Regions from separate parts of the Pseudoalteromonas sp. CO348 genome, predicted to be linked through region 1. Evidence: riboswitches for the same ligand, from Rfam matches in the RefSeq annotation. Region 1 holds a riboswitch; the other holds the start of a gene.

Region 1 (14,675 bases):
GTGGAGCCAAGCGCTACCAAATGCAGACATAGATGTTAGCTTGTCAAAGCATGCAGCCTATTACCGTGTGCTCAGTGCGCTGTTAACCACGCTTGAGCGTAAGTTTGGTGCCTGCTTGCTATTTGATGTGCACAGCTATAACTATCAAATTCGCAGCTACCCTTATGCACCAACCTTTAATATTGGCACTGCACAACTTGATACCTTGCGTTTTCGCGCCGTATTAGATGAGCTGAAAAAGCAGCTAGGACTGAAAAAGCTGGCAGGCCAGCTGGTGGATTGTGCTGAAAATACCGTCTTTCAGGGCCATGGTTATCAAGCGCAATATATTACCAGCCACTTTGATAACACCTTAGTGGTACCGCTGGAAGTCAAAAAAGTCTTTATGGACGAAAACAGTGGCGAATTATTCCCTGTGGTGTTTGAAAAACTACAGCGCAACATGCATGTTGCTTTGAGTAAAACGGCAAAAACATTTGCGAAAAATCACTGCTATAAGCCACTTCGCAAAGCAAAATCAACGTCGCAGCTTGACCCTGCGCTGATTAACGTGGACTCAGCGCTATACCGCATAGCCAGAAACCTTGAAACGCTGCATTACGTTAACCCAAGTAATATCGCACAAGAGAAACGTCGCTTTTTCTCGAAACGTCATTATCAACCTGCGTTTAAATATCGCCCGCTGAAAATTGACCCGTATGAGTTTAAAGAGCAACTCTATCGCTTGCCCGTTGGAAAAATCCAAGATCCGATCGTAAAAGATTTATATCGTAAAGTGATCGACAGCTACGCCACAAAAATCGAACTGATCACCCAAATTGGTCGCGAAGCCTTTTTGTATAACTCGCTACGCTATTATGGTGAGCCGGATTACAACGATATAAATAATGCGACCTTCTTGCTGCACGCACGCGAAACCGAAACCTTGCCAAAAAAAGACATTACAGCCGAGCAGGCCCTAGTACGTTTTAATCAAGCGATTGAGACCATGGGCTTACCTTGTAAGGTCGCTATATCAAGCAAGCTTGTTGCCAAAGCAATGGTCGACAATAGTAAGCGTCTTCTGCTTGTAAATAGCAGTGCAATGTTATCTGAGCTTGATATCAATGCCTTGATAGAGCATGAAATAGGCGTGCACTTGCTCACGACCTTAAATGCTGACGCCCAGCAACTTAAAGTGCTGCACTTAGGTCTACCCGGCAATACCTATACTCAAGAAGGCCTTGCCATCTATCGTGAGTATCAATCTGGGCAAATAAATTTGACACGATTGAAAGTATTGGCGCTCAGGGTGATTGCGGTCAACATGCTGCTTAAAGGCGATAAATTCTATCAAGTGTATGAATTTTTGGCTGACTCAGGTGTATTAAACGTCAATGAAGCCTTTGCGCTGACCACGCGTATCTTCCGTGGTGGCGGATTTACTAAAGATCACCTCTACTTAAAAGGCTTTAAAGACATAGTGCAGCTTGCCAATACCCGCAGCTTAGATAATTTATATCTCGGTAAAACGGGCATTGCGCACTTAGATGCACTGGACGCGTTAGTAGAGCAAGGTATATTCACAAGGCCTAAATATCTGCCGGATACGAGCCGAGATCCTAAGCCAGATGCAATCCTAAGTTATTTAATTTCTTCAATTAAATAGGCCAAATTCGCCACTGTGGTTATACTAGTGCCATCTAGTATCTACCCAGTGGCTTTGTTTTGACACAACAGGAAATAGATTTACTCGCTTTTGAGCTGGCAAACCTTCGTCTCAAAGCCGATCTTGCGCTTGCACCAAAGTACAGTTATTTTTCAGATAAACCCTACCCGCTTGGTCGCTGCCTAGAAATTCGCGATGAAATGTTTAAACTCGTCACCACGGAGCTCAAGCAAAATTCAGAACGTTTATCTGTGCTCAGGAATTACATGCTTAAAGAGAATGCCGAGCTCAAAAAAGTATGGGGTTCGCTACGCGATGAGTACTTTCAAAATGCGATGTTGGTGGGAGATTGGTATATAGATACCGCAAACGATACGGTGAATGCAAACAAACCCAGAGTTGAAATCAAACCCATCGCACAATCAGGCTTTTCAGCCATCACTCATTTCGAGCAGTTTGTGAAGATTGCTCGCGCTTACTGGCAAGTGGAGGTGTTTAAAAACACCGCCTTTCCAGCCATCGCGCCTTATTTACCGTTAATTTGTGTCAATGCAAAAGGCGCTACTTGGTTAGCTGCGGCCAATGACGATATGATCAAAGTCGCTACCGACAGTGAGTTTAGGCTATCTGAGCAAATCCTCTGTCAGCTGCCAGAGCCTGACTCTGTTATCGTATCTCGCTGGCAGCAGACCCTAACTGGCATCGATGCTTTAGATGACATCTTATTGCAGACAGGAAAGCCCGAGGGGTTTTGCCAACTTTACAGAGCTGCCGAAAAAGCAGCGGATTTAGCATTTAGAGACAGAGTTGTACGCGCCTATATGAGCTTACCCAAAGGCGCGTAGCGTAGTGAATTAGAAGGAAGCGGGATAAGTCGGTTTTTCGTCCGTAATTTCCCATTTATCTTCTGTTGGTCTATCCACTCGACATTGATTTTGCTGTTGAAAACACCTGTCCTCACAGTTTTGTACTTGCATCGGATCTGAGTAATCTCTGCGACAGCTCATAGAACACGAACGTGAATCACCTTCGCAATCGACCGGCACATTGCTGACTCTAGTTGTAAAATGTCCACTACAGCCGCTAACAAACACAGCGGCGAACACTGCTGCTACCCATAATTTTGTTGTCATTGTTCTGCTCTCAAAAACACCGGTTCTTGGGCCTTTTGCGTTGCTTCTTCACTAAAGCGGTATCCTGCAATATCAAACGCCTTCAGGCTTTCCAAATCCGATACTTGGTTCTCAATGATATACCTTGCCATCATACCGCGCGCTTTTTTCGCGTAAAAACTGATGACTTTGTATTGACCATTTTTACAATCTTTAAAGATAGGAGTGATAATGTCGCCTTTCAGCGCTTTCTTATCTACCGCTTTAAAGTACTCATTTGAAGCTAAGTTTACCAAGTATTGTGTTTGTGCCCCTTCCATGACCTTATTCAGTTTTTCAGCGATAATCGTGCCCCAAAACTCATACAGGTTTTTGCCACGCGGGTTACTTAACTTTGTACCCATTTCTAAACGATAGGCCTGCATTAAGTCAAGTGGTTTTAGGATGCCATACAGCCCAGATAAGATACGTAAATGATTTTGCGCATAATTTAAATTAGCCTCAGTTAGGCTTTGCGCTTCTAAACCAACGTACACATCGCCATTAAAAGCAAAAATAGCTTGTTTAGCATTGTCTTGTGTAAAAGGCTCTGACCACTCGGCAAACCTTGCCGCATTTAAGCCAGCGAGCTTGTCGCTTATCTTCATTAAGCTACCGATCTGCTGTGGTGATAAATCGCGACAAACTTGAATAAGTGACTCGCTATGCTCCAGCAGCTCTGGCTGTGTGTGCATCTTGGTTGGCGCAGGTGTTTCATAGTCTAGGTTTTTCGCTGGAGAGATAACTGTGATCATGGTTTGCCTATTGACTTAGCTAGTAATTAATGTCAATTTCAACACTATCCCCAAGTAACTTCAAGTGTTTGTCCGCTTTCACTTGGGCTTAAGCAATTCGCTGTTAAAGTACAGCTTCGCTTTACAACTCGACCTTATATAACAATAACCCTAAATAACGAGTGTGATATGTCGCCCGATACGGACATATGACCTATTCAGCTATTTAATGGTGTTGCAACATAAGGCGTCTAATATCACTTCGCTGTTATCAATATTGGAATGAGGAACACATGACTTCAGCATTAGATAGGCTAAAACAACATTCATCAATCGTCGCTGACACCGGTGACATTGAAGCCATCCGCAAGCTACAGCCAGAGGATGCAACAACTAACCCTTCTCTTTTACTTAAAGCGGCAGAGACGCCTGCTTATCAGCCTTATCTAACAGAAGCTTGGGATTATGCCAAAGCCAATGAAAGTGACGCTGAAAAGCAATTAGCGCTGGCTTGTGACTATTTTGCCGTTGTGATTGGTAAAGAAATCGCAAACTCTGTGCCGGGATATATCTCAACAGAAGTAGACGCACGTTTATCTTTTGATACCGAAGCGACTATCGCAAAAGCAAAAACGCTATTAAATTTATATGAAGCGCAAGGCGTAAGCAAAGACAAAATCTTGATTAAGATTGCATCGACTTGGGAAGGTATTAAAGCCGCTGAAGCACTGGAAAAAGAAGGTGTTAAGTGTAACCTAACGCTGCTATTTAGCGAAGCGCAAGCACGTGCATGTGCCGATGCAAACGTATTTTTAATCTCACCATTTGTTGGCCGTATTCTAGATTGGCACGTTGCCAACGGCCTAGAAAAACCAACTGACCCACTACAAGATCCGGGTGTACAATCTGTTCGTAGTATTTTTGAATTCTATAAGCAGCACGGTTATAAAACCGTTGTAATGGGCGCCAGCTTCAGAAATACAGGTGAAATTCTAGCCCTAACGGGTTGCGATAAGCTCACGATTAGCCCTTCTCTATTAGAAGAGCTCGCTGCAATGCCTGCAAACGAAGATTACCTACTTGAGGCTGACTTTGCGCCTAAAGCAAAACCTGCTGCGCTTAGCGAAAGTGAGTTCCGTTGGTTACATAACCAAGACGCAATGGCCACAGAAAAGCTTGCTGAAGGTATTCGCTCATTTGCCGATGCACAAGAAACACTAGTCGCACGCTTTAAAGCACTGTAAGCGCCTTAAACATTCGATTTCGAAACGCCGCATATTGCGGCGTTTTTGTTATCGCTCTCAATACAAACCTTTCTGACACCTCCTAGATATCACCCGAATTGACCTTCATCAAACTGTCACTTGGTTTTAACCCAAAAGACATAATTGTGTTTTATTTTTATCCCGTCTGTGGTATATCAATATCACTTGAAGTGAAAATTGATGCCGCTACTTTCTGGTTTTGGTACAAAAAGCAAGCAACGCGGGGTTGTTTGTAGCGTACTTTAGCTATCAGACTTTTATCGGTTCCTCATATTGAGGTTTGCCAAATAGTATGAAGAAATCAACGGTGTCATTGCAGTTGTAGTGCTAACAACAGCCGAAGCAAATGCCACTTTAGGTTGTTTTTATCAATAGGAGATTTTCATGGATACCCTAGACGAGTTATTAGAATTATTAGAAAGTCCGGATACTAGGAAAAAAACTTCATCTAAGGGCAAAAAAAGAAAATGGCGTGAAATTGAAGCGCTAAAAGATAAACAGCGACTACGCAAAGAACTACAGGAATTGGATATTTTCGCAGACAGTGTTGATTTAGACGAATTTGATTTTAACTAAAAAGAGCGCCCTTCACGGCGCTCTTTTTAGTTTTTATCTGCTATAACTCGGCCAATCGCCAATCGATTGGCTGCTTACCCATTTGGGTGAGCAGCTGATTAGTTTTGCTAAAATGGCCACTACCAAAAAAGCCGCGATGTGCTGAGAGCGGCGAAGGGTGTGGTGCGTGTAAAACATGGTGACGGTTTGTGTCTATGCTCTTACCCTTTTTCTGGGCGTGTGAGCCCCAGAGTAAGAAAATCACACCTTCGCTGTGGGCATTCAGCCTTTCAATCACTACATCTGTAAAGCGCTCCCAGCCCAAATGCTTATGTGAATGGGCTTGGCCTTGTTCTACCGTCAACACCGTATTTAACAGCAGTACGCCCTGTTTAGCCCAGTCAATTAGGTAGCCGTGATTGGGTATGCGAAAGCCGTCAATATCCTGCACCAACTCTTTATACATATTATTTAACGACGGTGGAGGCTTAATCCCTGGTAACACAGAGAAACATAGACCATGAGCTTGATTGGGGCCGTGATAGGGATCTTGCCCTAAAATCACCACTTTAACCTGATCAAAAGGCGTGACTTTGAACGCGTCAAATACCTGTTCATGGGGCGGAAACACATTTATACCTTGAGCGCGACGCTCTGCCACGTAATCCATGGTTTGCTTAAAGTAATCTTGTTGTTTTTCCTGACCTAACACGTCACTCCACGTTGTCATGCTTCACCTTTTTTCATCATATTATAATGGCTTCGAGAAGCGTCGAGTTTACCACATAAATCCGATATTCCCTCGAGCATACGATAGCTATAACGATGGAGCAGATCGGCATCTACCGAAATAGTTTGTTGGTACTTTACCGCAGGGATCGACGGCCATTGCTGCCATGCAATTGCTTTAACTTCTTGTTTGGTCTTTTCTTCAGGGATCACTATCACTTGTGGTGATTTCAACAGAACATTTTCAATGCTAATTTGCGGATAGTCCGTGGTGGCGTCGGCAAAAACATTTTTCACATTACACACAGTAAATACTTGCTGTAACCAACTTTCGCCTCCTACGGTCATCAGCGGTGATGGCCACAATTGATAAAATACAGCTAAGCTAGCGCTTTGTGTATACTGGGCCTTTAGCTCATTTAAACGTTTAGTAAATAAATCAGCCTGTTGCTGAGCTTGGGCTCCAAGGCCAGTAATTTTACCTAGGCGTAGCAACTCTTCCGGTAGTTTATCTAGATATTTCGCTTCACTATAAATCACCTCAACACCAAAGCTTTCGAGCTTTTCAAGCATAGGAACGTGACTTGCATTTTTCCACGCAATAATAAGATCAGGCTTAAGTGCCAAAATTTTCTCAACCGAAATGCCTTGATAGTCACCAACTTGAGGCAGTTGCTTGGCTGATTCTGGATAATCTGCATAGGCTACCGTGCCTACAATCCGCTCCCCAGCTCCTATTGCATAAAGATTTTCGACAATATGAGGCGCAAGCGCGATGATCCGCTCTGCGGGCTTAGCACTAACGCTAAAGGCAAAACCTAGAACAATAAATAAGGCGAATTTTCGCATCAGTAGTCAAACCCTTTTTGCGCCTTAATGCCGGCCTCAAACGCATGCTTCACATTACGCACTTCGCTCACAGTATCTGCAAGCTCGGTCAGGCGTCGATGTGCACCGCGCCCAGTTACAATCACTGATTGCATGGTAGGACGGTTTTCTAGCGCCGTTATGACTTCGTCCAAATCTAGATAGTCATAGCTCAACATATACGTAATTTCGTCAAGCAATACCAAATCGATGCTTTCATCTTGTAGCCATACTTTTGCTTGCTGCCACGTCGCCTGCGCAGCAGCAGTGTCAGTTTCACGGTTTTGCGTTTCCCATGTAAAGCCCGTTTTCATGACAGCAAATGGCACGCCGACTTTTTCGAGCAAATTGCGTTCACCGCAATCCCAGGTTCCTTTAATAAATTGTACAACCGCAGCGTTCATACCATGACCGACACAGCGTGCAACGGTGCCAAAACCAGATGTTGACTTACCTTTACCGTTACCTGTGATCACTTGTAAAATGCCCTGCTCTTGCTGCGCTGCGGCAATTTTTTCATCGACTTGTTGTTTTACTTTTTGCTGTCGTTGCTGATGCTTATCTTGTTGTTCGCTCATGTTATTCCTCAATTATTTTCATCAATTTTTGCCAATCTAAATGTGCTTCACAGCTGTCGGCAAGACGCGTAATTTGCTGCTCTCTGTGCTTCGCTAAATCAATCGCGGCTGTACCCGCTTGCTTACTACCGGCCCAAGACAAGATAGCCTGTGTCGCGGCGACCGTATCAAATAAACCATGTAAATAGGTGGCTGCAATTTGATTATCTCGAGAGATAAAACCGTCCTGCACACTGTTATTTGGATGTGTGTTAAATCGCAAGAATGGCACCTCGAGTGCCGCTCCAGAAGAAATCCCTGCATGGATCTCGTAACCACAAATTTCAGCACTTTGCTCATCCAATTGGCAAATGCCAGATACTTGCGTCAGTACTTTTTGCTCTGAGAGTGTGGTCTCAAAGTCAGCCAGACCAAGCCCAGCGACTTCACCGAGTGTTGATTCCACCGCATTTGGATCTCTGATGAACTTACCTAACATTTGCAAACCGCCGCACACACCTAGTACCTTACCACCGTACCTCAGGTGCCGTTTGATTTCTTCTGCCCAACCCTGTTTGCGCAAGAAGGTTAAATCGCTCAACACATTTTTGCTGCCAGGCAGAATGATTAAGTCACAAGGACCTATAGATTCTTGATAGCGTACGTAACGCAAATCCACTTCAGGGTTTAAGCGCAAGGTGTCAAAGTCGGTGTGATTGCTAATATGAGGAAATAGTAAAACCCTGACGCTTAACGATCCCCGTTCACAGATATTGTCCACCGTCACCGCATCTTCTGCATCGAGCGCTAAGCCATGCAAATAGGGCAATACCCCAAGTACAGGCTTACCCGTTTTTTGCTCGAGCCAGTCAAGTCCAGATTGCAATAACGCAATATCACCACGGAAGCGATTGATCACAAACCCTTTAACCAAGCTTTGTTCATAGTCACTTAATAGCGCAAGTGTGCCAACCAAGTGTGCGAACACCCCGCCTTTGTCGATATCAGCGATAATGATCACGGGGCACGCGACTTCACAGGCAAACCCCATATTGGCAATGTCATTTTCACGCAGATTGATCTCAGCTGGGCTCCCCGCCCCTTCCACTATGCACAGCTCAAATTGTTCGCTGAGGCGTTGATGTGAGGAAAGTACGGCCTCCATCGCTACCTTTTTGTAGTCATGATAAGCGGCTGCTTCCATATTGCTAATGGCTTTGCCGTGAATGATCACTTGAGCGCCAGTGTCAGAGTTTGGCTTAAGCAAAATAGGATTAAAGTCTGTGGATAGCGGGACTTTTGCGGCCTCGGCTTGGAGTGCTTGTGCCCGGCCAATTTCACCGCCACAAGGTGTGACAGCACTATTTAGTGCCATATTTTGCGGCTTAAAAGGCGCAACCGATAAGCCTCTTCGTTGCAGCACCCGGCAAAGTCCCGCAACCAGTGTACTTTTACCGGCATCCGACGTGGTACCCTGCACCATTAAGGTTTTCATACGTCTTGACCTTTTAAACATTGTGGCAAGCCTGCAATAACAAAATCGACTCTGTCGGCCACTTTAGCAATGTCTTGATGGAGCCAACCAGACTCATCAACAAACTCACGGCTTAGCTCGCCAAGCGGAATTATCCCATGCCCCACTTCGTTACTCACCAAAATAACAGTGGCAGCACAGCTTTCTAGTGCCGCCAGCACATGTTCTTTTTTGTCTATGGTCGCGGCTTTGCCCATTTCGCATAAGCCAAAACTCAGCCATAAGGTCAAACAATCGATAAGTAACAGCGCATCTTCGCGTGCAGTAGCAATAAGCTTATCAATATGCCACGGCTCTTCCACTAGCTGCCAGCGGCTATCACGCTGCATCTGGTGAGCAAACACGCGGCTTTTCATTTCTTCATCTTGGGCTTTTGCAGTTGCAACATAGTAAAGTTCGTTCACCGCACCTTGCTCTAACAATAGAATAGCGCGCTGCTCTGCCAAGCGACTCTTGCCTGAGCGAGCACCGCCCAGTATTAACTGTATTTGTGCCATTAGAGATGACCCACAATAAAAAGCAAAATAGCAAGCTCAGCAAGTTGCTGCGCAGCCCCTAAACAGTCTCCGGTGTAACCACCGAGTTGCGCGTTAAACCATTTAATGCACACAAGTCTTAACACAAATAAGCAAGTACACAGCATCAGCAAGTCGAACAGTGAAAGCGCAAGCCATGGCCAACAAAAAATTAAAATCGCGGTGGTAGTGAGCGTAAGGCGAGTCGCCGCAGCACTTGATAGATGTTTCGCTACCGGCTTAACTTTGCTCAGCTCATCAGCCTGTACATAGTTAAGCGCACCGATTAAAGACACCGCAAAGGCACGGCTTAGGCTATGGGCTAAAATAAATGCAGCGAGTGTCACTGCAAAGTCATTAAAGAGCATGGTCAAAAGCGAAAACTTGGCCATTAACAGTAATATCAGCGCACAACTACCGTATGTACCAAGGCGGCTATCTTTCATGATCTCAAGCTTTTGTTCACGGCTCCAGCCACCGCCAAAACCGTCAAAAACATCGGCAAGACCGTCTTCATGGAAAGCGCCGGTAAGTAAAATACTCGCAGCCAGTGCAACGACGGCGCCGAACATTGGCGACACACTACTACTGGCAACATAGCCAAGTATGGCCGAGAAGCCACCAACAAATAAACCAACTAAAGCAAAGTAACCACTCACTTCGTTAAGTTCATCAGATGAAGGGGCAGGATCCAAACGAATTGGCACTCGCGTTAAAAACACCACAGCAAGCTTAAACAGTCGCCACTCTTGTTGCCACTGCATTATGCGTCTACCACTTGCGTAACATGGGCATCGGCAAAGCTTGCCATTTCGCAAAAAAAGCCTAGCGCAGCTTGTAATAATGGAAGCGCTAGAGCGGCGCCCGTTCCCTCACCCAAGCGCATATCTAAATGCAGTAATGGCTCAGCGTTTAACTGCTCTAACATTAACTTATGGCCTTGCTCCATAGAGCCGTGAGCAAACACCATATATTGCTTACTATGTGGTGCTATTCTACTTGCCAACATAGCCGCTGCGGTAGAGATGAAGCCATCCACTATAATCACTTTTTGTGCCCGTGCAACCGCCAGCATGGCACCAACCATTTGCACAATTTCAAAGCCACCTAGGCGCTGCAAAATTTGCTCTGGTGTCGCAAGCTTATCTTGATGATATTCTAGAGCCTGTTTGATAAGTGCCCGTTTTTTGCAAAGCGTTTCATCGTCAATGCCTGTACCACGCCCCACACATAATTCCACACTCGCCCCGCTAAGCGCCGCTAAAATTGCAGCTGCAGAACTGGTATTGCCAATCCCCATTTCACCAAAAGCAATCACGTTGCTACCCGCTTCAATAGCGGACATCACCACTTGCTCTCCATATTCAAGTCCTTGCTTGAGCTGCATTTCGCTCATCGCGGACTGTTTATGGAAAGCATGAGTAATATCGCCAAGTCGCTGTGAGCGCAAATTCGGCGCAGGCTCACATGGCACTAATGTGCCACAGTCTACTACGGTTAACTGCCAACCAAGTTGTCGACAAAAGACGTTGATCGCGGCCCCCCCCTGCACAAAGTTTGCAACCATTTGTCCAGTCACTTCGCTTGGCGCAATAGAAACCCCTTGGCTTGCAATACCATGGTCACCCGCAAAAACAAACATTGCAGGGCGTATTATTGCTAACTGCTCTATGTCTAATTGCGTCTGCCCTTGTGAGAAGATCTGTACTAGCTGCGCAGCCAAGGCTTCAAGCTTACCTAGCGCACCTAGCGGTTTGGTTTTTAAGTCAATGCGCTGTTGAATAAGCGTGTTTAAGCGAGTATCTAACGGTTTAACCATGGGTAACTCCGACGCCTCCAGAGCGGCGATTTTTGAAAATAAGCAATGCTAAGAAGAACACGCTGCCAATGGCAGCGGTGATCACACCCACAGGAAGTTCCTGATTATCGATAAGCGTGCGCGACAATACGTCCACCCATAGCATCAAAAGCGAGCCGCAAAGCGCGGTGGCCACGAGCCCAATGACCTTTGCTTGCGAGATAAAAAAGCGCACGATATGCGGGATCATCAAGCCTACAAATCCGACTCCGCCGCACGCAGCCACAAGTACTGCGGTGAGTAAGGAGCTCAATAACAACATACCTATTCGCACTCGTCCTACATTCACGCCAAGCGTGGTGGCACTCTCATCTCCGAGCAACAAGGCGTTGAGTGGCCGACGCATCACTAAAAGCGTGATAAAACTCAGTAGCACGACCAAACATGGAAGCCATAGCCATTGCCAGCTCGCCCTTGCAAATGAGCCTAGATTCCAAAACAAGATTGCACTGATGGCTTGAGGGTCACTCCAATAAAGCAACAAGCTGGTAAAGGCACTGAACAGAAAAGAAAGTGCGACGCCCGCCAAGAGCATAGTTTCCACCTGCTGCAGCGCATTGCGATTTGCCACAAATAAAAGTAGCAAGATAGACAGCAAACTTCCGACAAATGCAGCCCCAGACATCATTAGGCTAGACTGTGCACCAAATAGCGCGATAAGCACCACCACACCGAATGAAGCACCTGAAGAAATACCAAATAAATAAGGATCAGCTAGAGGGTTACGCGTCACGGTTTGCAAAATAAGACCCGCTATCGCCAGTCCTGCTCCCGCGCTCATCGCCAGTAACGTCCGTGGCAGACGAAGTTCAACTACCACCCGCTGTTGAAGTACGTTGGGATCGAAATTAATAATCGCTTGTATAACCGTATGCCAAGATAAATCAATCGCACCGATCTTAAGTGCCATCAGCATGCTAAAACAGCACAAGCTCAATAGCAGTATCGATATCAACGCGATCCGCTTTGCGGCAATCATAATTGATACCCGTAATGAAAGCGTATATGTGGGATCTCACTGTTATTTGGCGGATGACGGACAGTAGAAACCTCTGCGCATACCCCAAAAACTTGGCTTAATAGACTTTCGGTAATGACTTCAAGTGGCGACCCATCTGCAATAAGCTCACCGTTATTTAATACTAATAAGCGGTCGCACAAGGCGCTAGCCAAATTTAAGTCGTGAAAAGACGCAATAATAGTAACACCAAGCTGTTTGGCCAGCTCCATAATTTGGATTTGATATTTAATGTCCAAATGGCTGGTGGGCTCATCCATTATCAATACTTGAGGCGCTTGCACCATGGCACGTGCGATCATTGCCCTTTGCTTCTCCCCACCAGACAAGGAGCTAAAACATTGCTCCAATTTATGGCTCAATCCAACTTGCTCAATGGCATGTAAGATTGCCTGTTTTTCAGCAGCCGTTGTTGTCGCGAGCAGTGATTTATTCGGTGTTAGCCCCATCAATACCATATCAAATAATGGCAGAGTAAACTCAGCGGGGATCTCTTGTAGCACCACAGCAACATGTCTCGCGTAGGCTTTACGCCCATAACTAGCTAACGGCTTACCATTGAAAAGTAGCGCCCCAGAACTTGGTGCTGTGTATTGATATAAAGTGCGCAGCAAAGTCGACTTTCCAGCTCCATTCGGTCCGAGCAAACCAATAAATTCACCCGAATTAATAGCAAAGCTGAGTGCCTTTAAGATGGCTTTACCACCAAGCTGCACGCTAAGTTTATCGACTTGAAACTGTGGAGTGACTGCCATAGCACCTCTGATTGGGCACGGCAAAGTAGTAGCTTATAGACAAGCAACAACTTTGACTTAAGTCTGCCCGCTTAAGTATATGGATAGGCCTTGGTATCTGACTTATGCAAGAGACATGGCTCAAGCACTTACAGTTGCGGGGACAGTTGAGGACTCACACCTCATTCCCAATATCTACCTATCACGAAATTTGCAATATTATGAAGTCTAGACGTCTAAAATACAACTTTTGGCCAAGCAGTTTGGCTACTGTCGTAAAACACCTCAACTTTTACTATACCCGCATAAGGAATATCTATCTTCGATTGGTATGCAGTAAGCTCAGGCGATAGGTCAAGAATAAGTGCTACAAGCGCTTTTATTACTCCAGCATGTGCTACGACGGCGGTACACTCTTCACTTGGCGACGCCAAAATGCTGTGCCACCATGTGGCGACCCGATGATGAAAATCATACATAGACTCACCCTCAGGAGGCGTGTGCAGCCAAGGGTTGTGCCAAAAATCGCCAATACTTGGAGATTGGGTTTCTCGCCAAAGCGTATCATAGGATTGTCCATCCCATAATCCAAAATCAAATTCGGCGAGATTTGGCTCCACGTCAACGGGGAGTTGATACTGCTTTGCAAAGGCTTTAGCTGTATTCAGACAGCGCTTCCTTGGAGAGCTAATAATACGCCGCAGGCCACTTAGACTCGTTAACGATTGCAGCAATTGCTGAGCGCCTATGGTACTGAGTTCGGGATCTGTCACTCCAAGTAAATGGCCTGATAGGGTCGTTTCACCATGACGAACAAAATATAGCTGCCGCTGCATTTTTACTTAACCTAAGGTTTGTTACCCAAAAAGCAAAAACGCAAGCTAAGCTTGCGTTTTCAATTAATATCATTCTACGGTTACAGGATCTGGTTTTCTTTCCACATCTCTTCTTTTGCTAACCGCTTTTTGCGTTTGTCGCATGGATCGTCGCAATCACAAATTTTGTCAATGCCCATTGAGCCCAAACCACCACAACTACTGGCCATGGATTTCTTTTGTACGATAACGCCTACAGCCATCGCAACAGCGATAAGCATAAGTAAACCGAAAGTAAGGAGGAATAAAGACATTATCTAGCCCCTTTTATTGCTACATTGAATTGAGTGACGACGCGCAAATTATACGCTTTCATGGCGTCACTCACAATTAAATTATGGGGTGTTGTTCAGCTTAATTCAAGTACGGCTTAAATGCTTCACTCGCGTAACTCTTGATCCCTTCAGGACTTTTATACATCAAATACACGGGGAGTTGATGCTCAGTGGCATACGCCTTTGCACGCTCCGTGCCCATCACAGTCAATGCCGTCGCTAGGCCATCAGCTGTCATCGCAGATGGATGTAGTACCGTTACCGATACCAGCTCATGTTTAACTGGGCGACCCGTTGTAGGGTCAATGAGGTGTGTAAAGGTTTCACCGTCCATTTCATAAAAAATACGGTAGTCTCCTG
Region 2 (14,675 bases), on a different contig from region 1:
ACTTTATAGCCAGCAATGGATGTGCTTAAGAAGTAGGCGGATTGTGTTTTTTCAAGCGCTGCTAACTCACCAGACCAATCTACCATGCCATTATGACTAAGGATTAGCGTGCCATTTTTTGAAAGTACAGGGCGGAGCGCTTGGAGTGCTTCGATGACCTGATATGCTTTAACGGGAATGATTAGCGTATCTATACTGTTGGCAGGGAGTTCTGCAAGTGTTTTGGTGCTGCATGGGATGGTTTGTTGAATACTTGCTGTTTGATAGCGATAAGTCGCCGCGCGTTTATTTCGAGTGATCAGCGTAATTTGATGAGATTGACTAAGGTGCTGGGCGAGCAGTAATCCTATCGCCCCTTCACCTAAAATATGTATGTTAGCCATGTTTTCTGTTGCGCCAACTTGCCCAAATATAAAATAGAACAAAATAACTGACCGCACCGGCTAAATCAGCCAAAAAGTCAGCGGTAGATGCTTGGCGATATGGTAATGAATGCTGCATCCACTCAATTCCTGCACCGTACAAGGACAGTAGCACTATGTGTGTCCATACCTTTACTTTAAAAGCATGGTGAGAGATAAACGCAAGCACAAAAAACACACCAAAATGTGCCACTTTATCGATATTTGGGAACAGCTTTGGAGACAAGCTAATTTCCTTTGCGAATAGCACCGTACATATAATTAAAGAGATAATCAAAAGAGCTTTATAAACGCGCCGTGTCACAATACATCCTACTTCTGTATGACTAAGCGAGCAGTATACCATCGAAAACTGTCCATTGGGTGAACATCCTAATACGCTGTTTAAAAACTTAAAGTAACTCAAATTAGGCATAAACTGCTATAATCGAGCCAAAATGACTTTAGGAGAGAAGCATGCCTTCATTTGATATTGTATCTGAAATTGATATGACAGAAGCAAAAAATACCGTAGACAACGCGGTTCGTGAGCTTGATACACGTTTTGATTTTCGTGGCGTAGATGCGTCAATCGAGCTAAGCGGTGAAATGATTAACCTCAAAGCGGAAGCAGAACAGCAAGTTATGCAATTGTTCGATATGCTAGTGGGTAAAGCGGCAAAGCGTGGCCTAGATGTGGCAAGCTTCGAGTTAAAAGACATTGAGCGCTCTGGCAAATACGTATCGCGTAAGGTGGCGTTAAAGCAAGGCATCGACAAAGAGATGGCGAAAAAACTGGTTAAGCTCATCAAAGACTCAAAAGTGAAAGTTCAAGCATCAATTCAAGGCGATACGGTGCGTGTAACGGGTAAAAAGCGTGACGATTTGCAAGAAACGATGCAACTGGTTCGTACCGGTGAGCTTGGCCAACCATTTCAATTCAAAAACTTCCGCGACTAATTACGCTTTACTTCATTCCAAAAGTGCATAGATTGCACTTTTGGATTTCTAGACGTCCATTGACAATCATTCCGAAACCCAAGACAATAGCCTCGCATTTTCAAGGTGCTGTACACAACCTAGTGTGGTTGCTAAGTGTATAGATAATCGGGAAACTGGTGCGAACACAAGGGAACATCTAATTGCGTTAATCAACAATAAATTGAATAAGACAGTTTATTGCACGTGATTAGCTTGGATCGGTTCTATGCCAGCGCTGCCCCCGCAACGGTAGAGTGAACTGCTAATCTGCAGGTTTACTGAGCCCGGAGACCGGCCTTGAAACAGTCACTTTGTGTTCTTGTACGGTGGGTACAAGTTAGGGGAAACCATGTTAAATAAAACTGCTCTAAGCGCGGCGATAGCGACGGCGCTCTCTTTTTCAGCGTTTGCTGATCAAAATGTTGAACATATCACTGTTACTGCCAATAAATTTGAACAATCTCTAGAAAGCACACTGTCTGCCATTACGGTTATAGGTCGTGCTGAAATTGAAAAAAGCAATGTTCAAGATGTCGTATCGCTACTCGATAATGTCGCAGGTATTCAAGCGGTTAGAAACGGTGGCTTCGGCCAAAGCGTGAGTTTATTCCTACGCGGTAATGATGCTAAGCATACGCTAGTGTTAATTGATGGGGTTCGAGTGACGGATGCAAACTCCGGTGACAATTCGCTTACTAATTTACCACTTAATAGCATCGAAAGGATTGAGATCATTCGTGGTGCCAAAGCTGCGATTTATGGTTCAGATGCCATTGCTGGCGTGATTAATATTATTAGTCGCGAAGGGAATAACAATACTATCGCGCTTACGACTGGGAGTAACAATTACTCCAAGACCGAAGCAACGGTAAATTACAAAAAAGATAAGTTTAGTATTGCAGCTAATGCGGGTTACACTCATACCGATGGCTATGATGTGATAGAGAAAGACCCTGAAGCTGCAATCACAAAAAACCATGACCGTGATGGATATTATAACGGTAATGCCGGTTTAAATGTGCAGTATGGTGATGAAGAAAGTGGCATTTTTAGCTTACGTTCACAGTACAGTGAAGGAGAGGGGGAGTATGACTCTTTTGGTAGTGATGCTTACCGTTTCCATAACTACACCAATAAGTTGGCGTGGAAAAGACGTACTGACAAGTTTAGCCAAAGTGCGTCATACAGCTTAGGTAAGGAACAAAACGTTCAAATCGGTAATAGTGCTGACGATAACGCTTATGTCACCAAACGCAGCCAATTTGAATATCAGTCGCAATATAGTTTAACTGAAGCTTTGATCTTCACGGGTAACTTTACCTTTCTAAATGAAGATGTTGGTGATTCTACCGCCTCTTTTTCAGAGCCTGAGCGTGATAACTTATCTTTAGCACTAGGTGGGTTTTACAACGATGAAAATTGGCTGGCAGAGGTTGTACTGAGAACGGATGATTATGATTTTCATGGTCGTGCAAACACCTACACGGTTGCTGTAGGTAAGCAACTCATGGATGGCCTGAGTGTTAAGTTGAATCATGGTACTGCCTTTAGAGCACCTTCTTTATCACAGGCGTTTGTGATTGATAGTCCTTACTATCTGCCTAACCCGAATATTAAGCCTGAAGAAGCCACTAATAACGAAATTATTGTCACATGGAGCGGCGAGAACTTCCGTGTGGAAGCTGCGGTATACGATAACCGTATTACCGATAAAATCGTTTATCAGCAAAATGATAAATGGAAATACGTCCCTTACAATGTTCAGCGCGCTGACTTTGAAGGTGCTGATCTTTCTGTTGAAATTGAAGACAACTTTGGTATCGAGCATACAGTAAATGCGAGCTATGTGAGTGCTAAAGACGCTGATACCGATAAGCAATTACAGCGCAGAGCGAGACGTACCTTAACTTATTCAGTCAGTAAAGAGTGGGAAAATGTTGACGCAACACTGACCTTAGTCCATAGAGGTAATCGCGACGATAAAGTATGGGGAGCTGAAGGTGCATATACAGTGACTTTACCGTCATATACGCTGTTTAACTTAGCTGCTAACTATACGTTTTTCGACGGATTCAAGTTAAATGGCCGAATTGAAAACTTAACCGATAAGCGTTATTTCAATGCCACAGCGGGCGAAGCAAAAGATGGCTCTTTACTGGGCTATAAGCCACTAGGTAGACAAGCCTACGTTGGTGTGAGCTACAGCTTCTAATGCGTTAACTGCTTTTCAATACCCAGAGTGATCCATCATGAGTAATGGATCACTTTTCTTATTTATCATTTAGGGCCTGTTGACCTTTGCTGTTTGATTTTTGTTCTTCTGAGTGTGTTTTGATCGCGACGCTCGACTTGCCGCCTAGTAATCTAGGCAAAAGTTGAGCAACAATGAACAAAGCGCACTCAGGTGAACCCAAAGGGCAGCGCTTGACTGGCATTTCTACTGTGTTATCACCTGACTTACATAGAATAACTATGCTACGCAGGCTCTGCCTTGTATAAATACCAGTCAAACTGCTGCAAAAACAAACTTGAAAGATCAACAGGCCCTAGTTGCATTACATTTGTAACTGGTGTTCTGCCTTACATGTGGTTGATAATAGCTTTGATTTGTATTATTACTACCTTAAGGAAAAGAACATGAAGTCACTATTATTTGGGTTACTCACGCTTGGGATTGTCACATCAGCACAAGCCTCACAGCCTGAAAGCCAGCTTGAACCTCAATTTTCAACACAATCAATGACGGGCGATTTCGCTTGGTTTAACGCGCCATCGCAAACCTGTAGTCGGATCCGCAGCATGATGTACTATCGTCATCCTGGCAACGATCACCTAACGCCTATATCTGTGCCTGTGATTTATACCGGTGGAGAGTGTTGGTCTACTGGCAGGACAACATCTAGCCAAGGTCCAAAGGAAATGTATACGCAGGTTTCAGATATCATTCATCAGCAATTTTCGAATGTGGAACATAACTACAAAGAGTTGACGACCGATATCGTCAATAATATTGCCGCACAATCTAGCTCAAATAAAGTAAGCCACACGACTAGTCTCTACGGCACTATGCATATGAAAATCGCAGGTAGAGTCGATGCACAAAATAAAGTACCGGTGTTGATCGATGGCTTCGATTTGAAGTCTTACGCTAAGTTTCGTAAGAAGCAGCTTGGGATGAATATTTATATCCATGTCTATATTAACAACGAAAATGTCACCATCAAAGGTAAGTATGATGTACGTACCCAGCAGCTTGAGTTAGATCCTTTAATTTCTAGCTTTAAGCCTGTGGTGACGACAAAAGTAGAGTTGCCGTGGATCCTCGATTTGATAGATACTTTGACTCCAGGGATTTTTGACAAGCTTTATACAGAATTTAGCCGTATTGTGATTGATGTGTTTGAATTCTTGGGTGTGGATATGAGCGAAGATATTCCGCAGGTCATTAAACACAACGCCCAGTTAATCAATTCAGGTGTTGTTCCGCTTAAAGGCTTAGATACCTTAAGACCTGGTGATACTGCGAATTTAGAAATGGAAGTAATGCGTGGGCATTTGCGGATTAAAGATGGCCGCACTAGTTTTTATGTATTTGCTATACCTATGTTGCCGTAAGCCGTAAGCCGTAAGCCGTAAGCCGTAAGCCATAAGCCGAACGCAATCTATTGCGTTCGGCACACAAGTTTAGTGCTTTAAATTTGTCGCAAAATGGCTTTCAAACTTTGCAATTTTAGGGGCAATCATCACACTGCAATAGCCTTGGTTTGGGTTTTCAGTGTAATAATCTTGGTGATAGTGCTCAGCAGGATAAAATTCAGGCGCTGGGCTAACTTCAGTCACTATTTTTTCACTTAACTGGCTTTGAAGCTGCGCAATACAATCTTGAGTTTGTTGCTGTTGCTGCTGGTCATGATAAAACACCACACTGCGGTACTGAGTACCAATGTCGTTACCTTGGCGGTTCAACTGCGTTGGGTCATGCAGAGTAAAAAACATAGTAAGCAAAGTATCAAAGCTGACAATATCGGCATCAAATTGGAGTTGGACTACCTCAGCATGGCCACTGTCTCCCCGACATATCATTTGATAGGTGGGATTATCTGTGTGGCCACCTGTGTAACCTGACTGCACTGACTCAACGCCATTGACGCGGCGAAATGCCGCATCAATACACCAAAAACAACCACCACCAAAAGTTGCGGTTTGTAAATTTGCCATTATACCTCCTGCTCAGGATGTTGTTTCGACTGCTCCTCAAGACGTTTTGTCGTCTCTTCTGGAGATTGCGTCTTCTTAGCTAGTAAAGTATAGGCGGTTGGGATAACAAACAAGGTTAAAATGGTGGCAACACTGACACCGGCAAAAATCACGACACCGATCACCATGCGGCTTTCGAACCCAGGACCTGTTGCAAACACAAGAGGGATGGAGCTCATTACGGTCGTTAGCGAGGTCATAATAATAGGTCGTAATCGCTGCGCTGCAGCATCAACAATGGCTTGTTCGAAGGCAATGCCTTTGTCACGCAATTGGTTAGCAAATTCCACGATTAAGATACCGTTTTTGGCGCTAAGGCCAATCAACATGACAATACCAATTTGGCTATAAATGTTGAGCGTGCTGTCGGTGATAAACAATCCATACATTGCACCAACTAAACCCAGCGGTACGGTGAGCATGATAACCAGTGGATGGACAAAGCTTTCAAACTGTGCGGCTAATACCAAGAACGTAACGGTGAGCGCCAGAATAAACACATAGGTCATCGCTGATGCACCTTCATAAAACAGCTGTGACTCGCCTTTGTAGTCGATGGCGCCGTCGATATCATTCTCTTCGGCGGCAACTTTATTTAAAAAGTCGAGCGCTTGCTCCAGTGTATAGTCGCCAGCGAGGTTTGCCGTGATAGTGATTGCGCGCATACGGTTGTAGCGGTTTAATCGAGAAGCTGTGGCTTCTTCTTTTATGGTGATCAAACTGTCTAATGGCACGAGCTCATCGCTACGAGATTTCACATAAATATCAGAAATATTATCTGGGGCAGAGAAGTCGGCTTTGGTGCCTTTTAAGATCACATCGTATTCTTCACCGCGGTCAATAAAGGTGGTAACACGACGTTGTCCCAGCATGGTTTCTAGCGTTTGGCCGATGGCACTTACCGACACGCCTAAATCTGCGGCTTTGGTTTTATCAATGCTTATCAAAAACTGTGGGAAGGTTTCTTTGTAATCGTGATCGAGACGAACCAGTCCTTTATTTTCTCGTGCGCGTTCTAGAATGCGATCGCGCCATGCAGCTAACTCATCGTAGTCGTTACCTTGCAGTACAAACTCAATGGGACGTGAGTTACCGCCGCCGCCAATACCACGGCGCATAATAGCAAAGGCGCGAATATCTGTAACGTCTTGCATTTTACCGCTGATCTCATCCATGACTTCCCAAGTAGAGCGTTTTCGCTCATCCCAGTCTGGCATGCCGATAATAGCAACACCGCCTTGACCACCCCAACCAGGCACCCGAATAAGCACGCGGCTAAGTTCCTCTGAGTCTACATAAGGTAGTAGGCGCTCTTCAATTTTTGCCATATTTTGCGAGTTGTTTTCGTAGCTTGCCCCTTCTGGGCCATTCATCATAACGAAGAAAGTACCGCGGTCTTCTTTTGGTGTCAGTTCAGACGGGATCTGTTTAAACAGGCTATAGCTGGTAAAACCCGCCAGTGCCAACATCACAATCAGGCTATATTTGCGCGATAAGTTGTCTTGTAAAACTCGGCGATACCCTTGTTCTAGTCGTCCAAATTGACGGTCCATCCACTGACTAAAGCGGTTTTCTTTATTGCTGGGCTTTAATACTTTGGAGCAAAGGGCAGGAGACAAGGTCAACGCGGTAATACTGGAAAACAGCACCGCAGCACTTACTGCAAAGGCAAACTCGGTAAATAGGGCGCCAATACGACCATCCATAAAGACTAAGGGAATAAACACGGCAACCAAAACCAGCGTTGTCGCAATGATGGCAAAGCCTACTTCTCGCGCGCCACGGTAGGCTGCCAGTAACTTGGGTTCGCCAAGCTCGATGCGGCGGTAGATATTTTCTAGCATTACAATGGCGTCATCGACCACAAGGCCGATGGCAAGCACAAGTGCAAGCAGCGTCAGCAAGTTGATAGAATACCCCATGGCCAGTAAGAACATAAAGGTTGCAACTAAGGCTACCGGCACGGTAACAGCAGGGATCAGCGTAGCGCGGATATTGCCAAGGAAGATGTAGATAACGAGTACTACCAACGCCATGGCAATCGCAAGTGTGCTGTATACTTCAGCAATGGACTCACGGATAAAAATAGAAGAATCGTAGCTGTCTTCTATGGTGGTGCCTTGAGGCAGGTTGCGTTTTATTTTTTCAAGCTCTTTACGAGCGTTGTCGACCACTTCTAGCGTATTGGCTTTGGCTTGCTTAACAACACCAAGGCCAATCATATTTTTACCATTACCACGGAAGGTACTTTCGTCGTCAGCGGCTTCAAGTACCACCTGCGCGACTTCACCAAGTCGCACCAAATAACCTTGTTCACCGCGCTTAATCACCAGATTGTCAAAGTCTTCTTGAGTCTTATAGCTTCTGGCAATACGAACAGAAAAATCACGGTCAACGGATTCAATTTCGCCAGCGGGTAATTCTACGTTTTCTCTGCGTAGCACTTGTTCAATATCACTGCTTGTGACTCCACGAGCGGCCATCGCCTTTCGGTCTAGCCAAATTTTCATGGCGTATTGACGCTCACCGCCAATGCGTACATTTGATACGCCATCAACAACTGCCAGACGGTCAACGATAAAGCGCTGGGCGTAGTCTGAAAGCTGCAAGGTATCCATGGTTTCGCTATTGAGTACAAACCAAGCGATAGGGCTTTCATCGCTGTTTGATTTCGATACTTCAGGCGGCCTAACTTGTTCTGGTAGTCTATCCAGCGCACGAGAAACGCGCTCACGTACATCATTTGCAGCAGCGTCGATATCACGATCGATATTAAATTCGATAGTGATATTGGAGCTACCGTTGCGGCTACTAGAATTTATGCTTTTGATCCCTTCGATCCCCGAAATCCGGTTTTCTAGTACTTGGGTGATCTTGGTTTCTACTACTTCCGCTGATGCGCCTGTGTAGTTAGTGCTTACACTGACTATTGGAGTTTCAATATCAGGGTATTCGCGCAGCGGTAACATAGTAAATGCCACTAAGCCAAAGGTCAGCAGCAGTAAGTTAATGACGATCGCGAAGATCGGGCGCTTTACCGCCGTATCAGTGATTCTCACGTCGCCTTACCCCTTTACTTCGACTTTTGAGCCTGAGCGGATCTTCAAGGTGCCTTCCGTGATCACTTGTTGCCCTTCTGTAAGCCCTTCATCGATAGCAACCCAGCCGCTAAAGCGAGTTTGCAGGTGTACTTCGCGTTGTTGCGCTTTACCTTGGTCGTCAATGACAAATACAAAATGTTTGTCTTGTCTTGGAATGATGCTTTTTTCTGGCACCACAAGGGCTTGTAATCGAGCTAGTTCAAGTCCCATATGTAGTAGCATACCTGGGCGAAGTTTATGGTCTAGATTGGTGAAGCTCGCTGTCACTCGTACCGAGCGCGTTTGTTCATTAATACGCGGGTCAATATGGGAGACCTTACCGGTAAATAGTTGCTCTGGGTAAGCTTCGCTTTGTGCATTCACTTGCATACCAAGCTGTAGTTGCGCTAGGTATTTTTCTGGTACCTGAAAATCCACTTTAATGATGCTAATGTCATCGAGTGTGGTGATCACTGTATTGTTGTTTACGAAGCTACCAATGGAGACATTTCGAGTACCCAGTAATCCATCGAATGGCGCATAAATGGTCATCTCGGCGAGTTTTGTTTTAGTGGCTTCCAATTGTGCCGTTAAGGTGTCTACCTTTGCTGATTGTGCTTCTAGTTGAGAGCGAGCCGCCGATTGAGTTTTTGCTAGGTCTTTAAGGCGGTTTAGTTGTCTAATTTCTTCTTTTAGCGTCACTTTCAGCGCTTCGATATCGAGTTTCTCTTCGGCATCACGCAACTGGACTAGCTTATCGCCTTGTTTTACTACGTCTCCGTCATCGAAATATAGGGCTGCCACGTAGTCGCTTTGGGCGCTACTCACGTTGATTGCTTGATTTGCTCTAGCGGAACCAATAGAGTGAACAGCAATAATACGTTCTTCTTTGGCTACAGTATGAGCTTGAACGGAGGTTACGGGTGCCGAGTTGCCACTCATCTTGCCTTCCGAGGCTGGTAAATATAAATAGCCGCTGATAACGACTAGCACTACAATGATAAAAGGAAACAGTGCTTTTCCTGATTGATGACGCATAAAAGTGACCCAGATTATAATTTGTCTCTAGTTTACAAAATTAAAGGCTAACAAAGTCTACGGCATATCCTGTAAATTTGTGCATTAAACGAAAATGTAATTCAATTTAAGTGTTTGTACCTAAATTAAATATTATGAAACACAGTCATTCATGTAAACGATGCATCACAATACGTAAATTAGTCGCATGGGCGATCATCATGTATATCTTTTATGTCTGGTATACCCATGCTTGAAGCAAAACTACGTGCAACCGCTGATCGCAATGGCGTTGAATTTATGCTGGTTGGTGCAATTGGATTGGTTGTTATCATGCTTTTTGTCAACTTGCGTGGTACAGCTATTACTATTGTAGAAATATTTCTTGCCAGCGCCATGTTAGTGGCTATTTTTGTTGGCTTTCTTAAAAGTCAGCAACCATATTTTAGTTTATACTTTACAGAACAAGAGTTTAGGTATGTGCATAAATATGGAGCTTGGCCGCTATCCATTGTAAACTTCCACTCCAGCGGCATTCCCAAAGTTCAACAAGGTGTTGAAACACTTGAGTTAAATGCAGTTGGTATTAAACTTAATGATATTGATGCGTTTTTATTAAATTTAACACCTCGACTTGCGGGTAAATTATTGATCGAACAGCGGCATATTTTTTTACAAGCTGTTAAAATGCATTGCGAAAATGGCAACTGCCCATCTGAATGGTTGATAGAAGAAACCGTTTTTCGCTCCAAGGCGGGAAAAGAATATACTGGTTTAATGGCAATGTTTGCAAACCGGATGGATAATTTAAAGACAGTGACGGGATATGATTTATTGATCCCCGCGACTGCCTTAGACAGGGATATTTGGCAATTTTCAGTCATGTTAAACCGCTGGAAACTTAACCCTAAAGAGGTGGTAAAAGCATTGTTAGAAGAACAAACCACCTACTGAAGATGTAACAGGATACACCAATATGAGCTTAGAAACGGCCTATATTAAAAGTGGGCGTAATACCATTATTCACAAAGAGAAGAAGTTAGATCTTGTGATTGTAAATGGTGAAGCACACCCAAAAATCAAGGTGACTGCAAATGGTTTAGTGCCTTTTAAGGAAGACTTACCTAGAAATCGAAGAGAAGCTAAAGAGCGTTATTTAGAGGTCGTCCACGTTTCGAGTATTGATGTATTTGGTGAAGTAAAGCGGTTGTTGTTTATTCAGGCTTTAGACGGCCGAGAATATAAAATAGATTACAGTAAAATTGGCACTAAGTTGTTCGTGCGAATACATCAAGAGAGTTATCTATAATTCATAAGGAATAATATGAATGCATTCAAGGGAAGTTGGGTTGTACTTGCGCTAATATTAACGGGTTGTGGCGGAGGCTCTGGGAGTGATGAACCGAGTCAAGTCAGCGCATCGGTTAACGCGGGTGCTGATGTCCAAGTAACTGAAAAAACAGAAGTCACCTTGAATGCACAAGCATCACCTGCAGGTGGTACTTTTAACTGGCAAGTAATCTCTGGTGCAAACGTCAGTGAATTTCCAATCACGGAGCAACAAGCCGCTTTTGTTGCGCCGGATATCAAAGCCGATGTTAATTTACTTATTCAGGTTGATTATGTTGCGCCTGATGGCAGTCTTGCAAGCGACCAAGTGACGGTTGCTATCAAATCTAACAATCAATTACCTATACCAAGTATCAGCCAAACTGCACCGGAAACATTACCAGCCAAATATAAAGATACTATAGTCCTCAGTGGCGCAGGCTCCTCCGATCCAGACGAAAATGGCCAAGTGGTTGCTTATCAGTGGCAGCAGATAAGTGGTCCCACAACAATACAGCCAACGGGCTTGAATACAGCTACTTTATCTTTTGTTCATCCATTATTGGCTACCTCTCAGGCGTCAATCTGGCAGTTGACCGTTACCGATGATGAAGGCGGACAAGCCAGTACCCAGTTTACCCTCGGGCTACTTGCGAATTCGGATGTGGTAGTGGCAGATGCTGGGAGCGACCAGCAAGTCCAAGAGTTTGATGAAGTCACGCTTGATGGTTCAAACAGTGATACTGTATCTGGTCAGAAACAGTGTGTGTGGCGGCAAGTGACGTCCGGCACTCAGGTAGCATTAAGTTCTACTACTGGGTGTTCAACAACCTTTAATGCTCTCGATCAAAATATTTTGTCGCAAGTGGAATTTGAGCTCACCGTTACTGACTCACAAAACCGTTCTGCTACCGACACCGTGCGCATTGATATCGAGAAAAAGCCGTTAGGTAAGCTAAACGATAGTGGCCAAACTGCGTGTTTTAACAATACGGATGTGATCACCTGCAGTATGACGCAGTTTACTGCTCAAGATGCGCAGCGTGGGCGTGATAATTTTGCCACTCAGGTGGCGAAAGAAGGCAGTGGTCGAGCAGGTTTTGACTTTACCAAATTAAATCGCTTTGCGGATGAATTGCCTGATGACGCTACTGACTTTGCTTGCGTTCGTGATAACGTCACAGGACTGATTTGGGAAGTAAAAGAAGCAAGTTCGGGTACATTACCAAATACTTCTTCTCGCAACGCACAAAATAGTTATACCTGGTATGTTGAGGTAGACGGAGCAATTGCTGAGGGGAGTGTGCAGGCCGCCGCAAATACAACCTGCCCGCAGGATAGTCACTGTGGTATTCAAGCTTTGATTGATGAGGTGAATAATCCTGCCGTTGGAGAGCAAAGTTACTGTGGTGGTAACAATTGGCGCTTACCAACTTATATGGAACTACTCGGACTACTAGATTACGGCAGTGCAAGTAGTGCGGTGATAGATGAAGCGCTTTTCCCTAACTTACCTAGCACGACCACACTTGGACATCGTTATTTCTGGACCTTGCAGTCGAGTTTAGATGGTACCGGTGGCACGCTGAGAAGAGCTTATGTTATCGACATGGATACGGGCAATGATTTTGCAGTAGAAAAGTCTAGCAGCGCATTTGTTAGGTTGGTAAGGAACCCTTAGGGAGCGTGGTATGAAAATTATTGCAACTATACTATTTACTTTGTCATTCACGGCTGTTTGCCAAGCGCAAACTTGCGTTGGTACCGGCTCCAATACCAGCCGCTATACGATAAACAGCAATGGTACTGTGCTTGATAGCCAAACGGGATTAATGTGGCAGCGCTGCAACTTTGGGCAAAGTTACAACGCAACTGCTCAAAGCTGTGAAGACAATGCTCAGCAACTTACTTGGCAGCAAGCATTGGTGGTTGCCGACGAAGACAAGTTTGCAGGGTTTACAGATTGGCAAGTGCCTAACGTTAAAGAACTAGCCAGTATTGTGTATCACGAGTGTGTGACTCCAGCAGTAAACATAACGGTATTTCCAACGACCAAAAGTAATAATTATTGGTCGGCAACGACCCAAACGAACCAACCTCAGTTTGCTTGGGTATATCAGTTTGCTGATGGTAAAAATAATCCAACCATTAAAACTGCGGATGCCTTTGTCAGGTTAGTGAGATACTATCAATAGCTGTTATTCGTGGTATTGCTACTGCCTTTGATGCTAACGGGGATGGATCTCTAATATTGCCAGTCAGACATAGCTTGTTACTTTCATCCGTCTAAAATGGCTTTGGGATTGTTTGATCTTTTGGTACTCTCCTGAAGCACCCCTTTCCCGTCTTACGTTCTGCACACAGGAGGCCATATGAATCGATTACTCAACGCGATAGCCTTGTCTTGTGCGGTATTGACGGCTTCTGTACATGCAAAAAATAAGTGCGATGTTGAACTTGGGCATGGTCTTATTATCACTGACAACGAAATTCGTATCGTTGATGATGGTCAGACTCGAATTCAAATCAACAACGATAGCCAGCTTTTTATTCTAGGCCGCTGGATTGAGTTAGATCAGGAAGGGGAGAAAGTTGTGCGCGAGTATTCTTTAGGAATACGGGATACAGTTCCTGAGCTGGTTAATCTGGCGACCGATGGCGTCAACCTTGGATTGAGTGCGATTGAGCAGGTGGTTGAGGGAATGTCCGACAAAGAACCTGAAGTGCTCAAAACGCAGTTGCAATACGTTGAACGTGCGCTGATGGATAAGTTTAAGCGTGGAGATGATTTCTTTTTTATCGCACCACAGTCACTTTCTAAAATTGATGATTTCTTTACTAAAGAGATCAGCCAAAAAATTCACTCTGCTGTTCATGGTTCGTTGGGCTCTATTTTAGTCTCTTTGGGGGATGCGTTTAAATCTCGCGAAGGGAATATCGAAGATCGCATTAACGATATGGGACAACGCATGGAGATTATTTCGAAAGAGATAGATAAATCGCTGCAGAAAAAGGCCCATCAATTAGAAGAAAAAGCGGCAGAATACTGCGAGTGCTTAAACACCTTAGATCAAACGGAAGAAAAACTACAGCGCATAGTACCTGAGCTAGTTGCTTACGATCTCGTCCAGATCCGCTCATAATCCATAGCAACTTTTGGCATTGTCTCGGCTGAGTTTATGCCAAGTTGACGATATACCTATCACGTCTAAATAATCTTGCCATATTTGCCAATAGCTTTTTTGCATAAGAGAAACCGGGTAATTTGAACCTAGCATTAGGCTCTCTTCTCCCACATGTGTGATTAAGTGAGTAAGCCACTCAGAGAGTGTGAGTGGGTTTGCTAACATTTCGTGGCCAGAGCACTTGATCATGACATTATTAAGCGCTCCAATGCGCCTTAATATATCTGTACAAGGGCTAGTGGCGTCAATAAACCCTGCATGGTTAAATACGATTTTAAGGTCAGCTTTTTGTTCTGCAAGTTGTAATAAAAGGTCGACTTTTTCGCTTTGTTTAAATTCTAATTGCGCCTCAAAATGTAGTCCATGCTCGGCAAGACAGGTGAGATTTTCGAGCACGAAAGGCGCGGATAAACGTTGGCTGTCAC

Evidence for each region. A riboswitch is a leader RNA that binds a small molecule or an ion and turns the genes downstream of it on or off. The one in region 1 is predicted to bind cobalamin.
Region 2: another riboswitch for cobalamin. It lies ahead of EXT48_RS15945 (TonB-dependent receptor); the one in region 1 lies ahead of EXT48_RS03105 (ABC transporter ATP-binding protein).

Annotation. Positions count from the first base shown of each region.
Region 1 is NZ_SGPI01000010.1:98,507-113,181, reverse strand. Features, by position in the region: gene EXT48_RS03175 (flavohemoglobin expression-modulating QEGLA motif protein) at 1-1,648, shown strand, start outside; gene EXT48_RS03170 (hypothetical protein) at 1,708-2,493, shown strand; gene EXT48_RS03165 (hypothetical protein) at 2,503-2,781, opposite strand; gene yaaA (peroxide stress protein YaaA) at 2,778-3,554, opposite strand; gene tal (transaldolase) at 3,827-4,777, shown strand; gene EXT48_RS03150 (DUF3545 family protein) at 5,183-5,374, shown strand; gene ung (uracil-DNA glycosylase) at 5,415-6,083, opposite strand; gene EXT48_RS03140 (cobalamin-binding protein) at 6,080-6,931, opposite strand; gene cobO (cob(I)yrinic acid a,c-diamide adenosyltransferase) at 6,931-7,527, opposite strand; gene EXT48_RS03130 (cobyric acid synthase) at 7,529-9,001, opposite strand; gene cobU (bifunctional adenosylcobinamide kinase/adenosylcobinamide-phosphate guanylyltransferase) at 8,998-9,537, opposite strand; gene EXT48_RS03120 (adenosylcobinamide-GDP ribazoletransferase) at 9,537-10,319, opposite strand; gene cobT (nicotinate-nucleotide--dimethylbenzimidazole phosphoribosyltransferase) at 10,319-11,374, opposite strand; gene EXT48_RS03110 (iron ABC transporter permease) at 11,367-12,392, opposite strand; gene EXT48_RS03105 (ABC transporter ATP-binding protein) at 12,389-13,186, opposite strand; cobalamin riboswitch at 13,255-13,383, opposite strand; gene EXT48_RS03100 (histidine phosphatase family protein) at 13,402-14,001, opposite strand; gene nqrM ((Na+)-NQR maturation NqrM) at 14,082-14,294, opposite strand; gene EXT48_RS03090 (FAD:protein FMN transferase) at 14,395-14,675, opposite strand, start outside.
Region 2 is NZ_SGPI01000031.1:117,237-131,911, reverse strand. Features, by position in the region: gene EXT48_RS15960 (ketopantoate reductase family protein) at 1-383, opposite strand, end outside; gene EXT48_RS15955 (VanZ family protein) at 376-726, opposite strand; gene EXT48_RS15950 (YajQ family cyclic di-GMP-binding protein) at 879-1,361, shown strand; cobalamin riboswitch at 1,451-1,697, shown strand; gene EXT48_RS15945 (TonB-dependent receptor) at 1,732-3,594, shown strand; gene EXT48_RS15935 (hypothetical protein) at 4,020-4,997, shown strand; gene msrA (peptide-methionine (S)-S-oxide reductase MsrA) at 5,067-5,603, opposite strand; gene EXT48_RS15925 (efflux RND transporter permease subunit) at 5,600-8,698, opposite strand; gene EXT48_RS15920 (efflux RND transporter periplasmic adaptor subunit) at 8,705-9,757, opposite strand; gene EXT48_RS15915 (DUF2982 domain-containing protein) at 9,986-10,690, shown strand; gene EXT48_RS15910 (hypothetical protein) at 10,713-11,045, shown strand; gene EXT48_RS15905 (DUF1566 domain-containing protein) at 11,061-12,746, shown strand; gene EXT48_RS15900 (DUF1566 domain-containing protein) at 12,757-13,260, shown strand; gene EXT48_RS15895 (YggN family protein) at 13,438-14,208, shown strand; gene EXT48_RS15890 (amidohydrolase) at 14,203-14,675, opposite strand, start outside.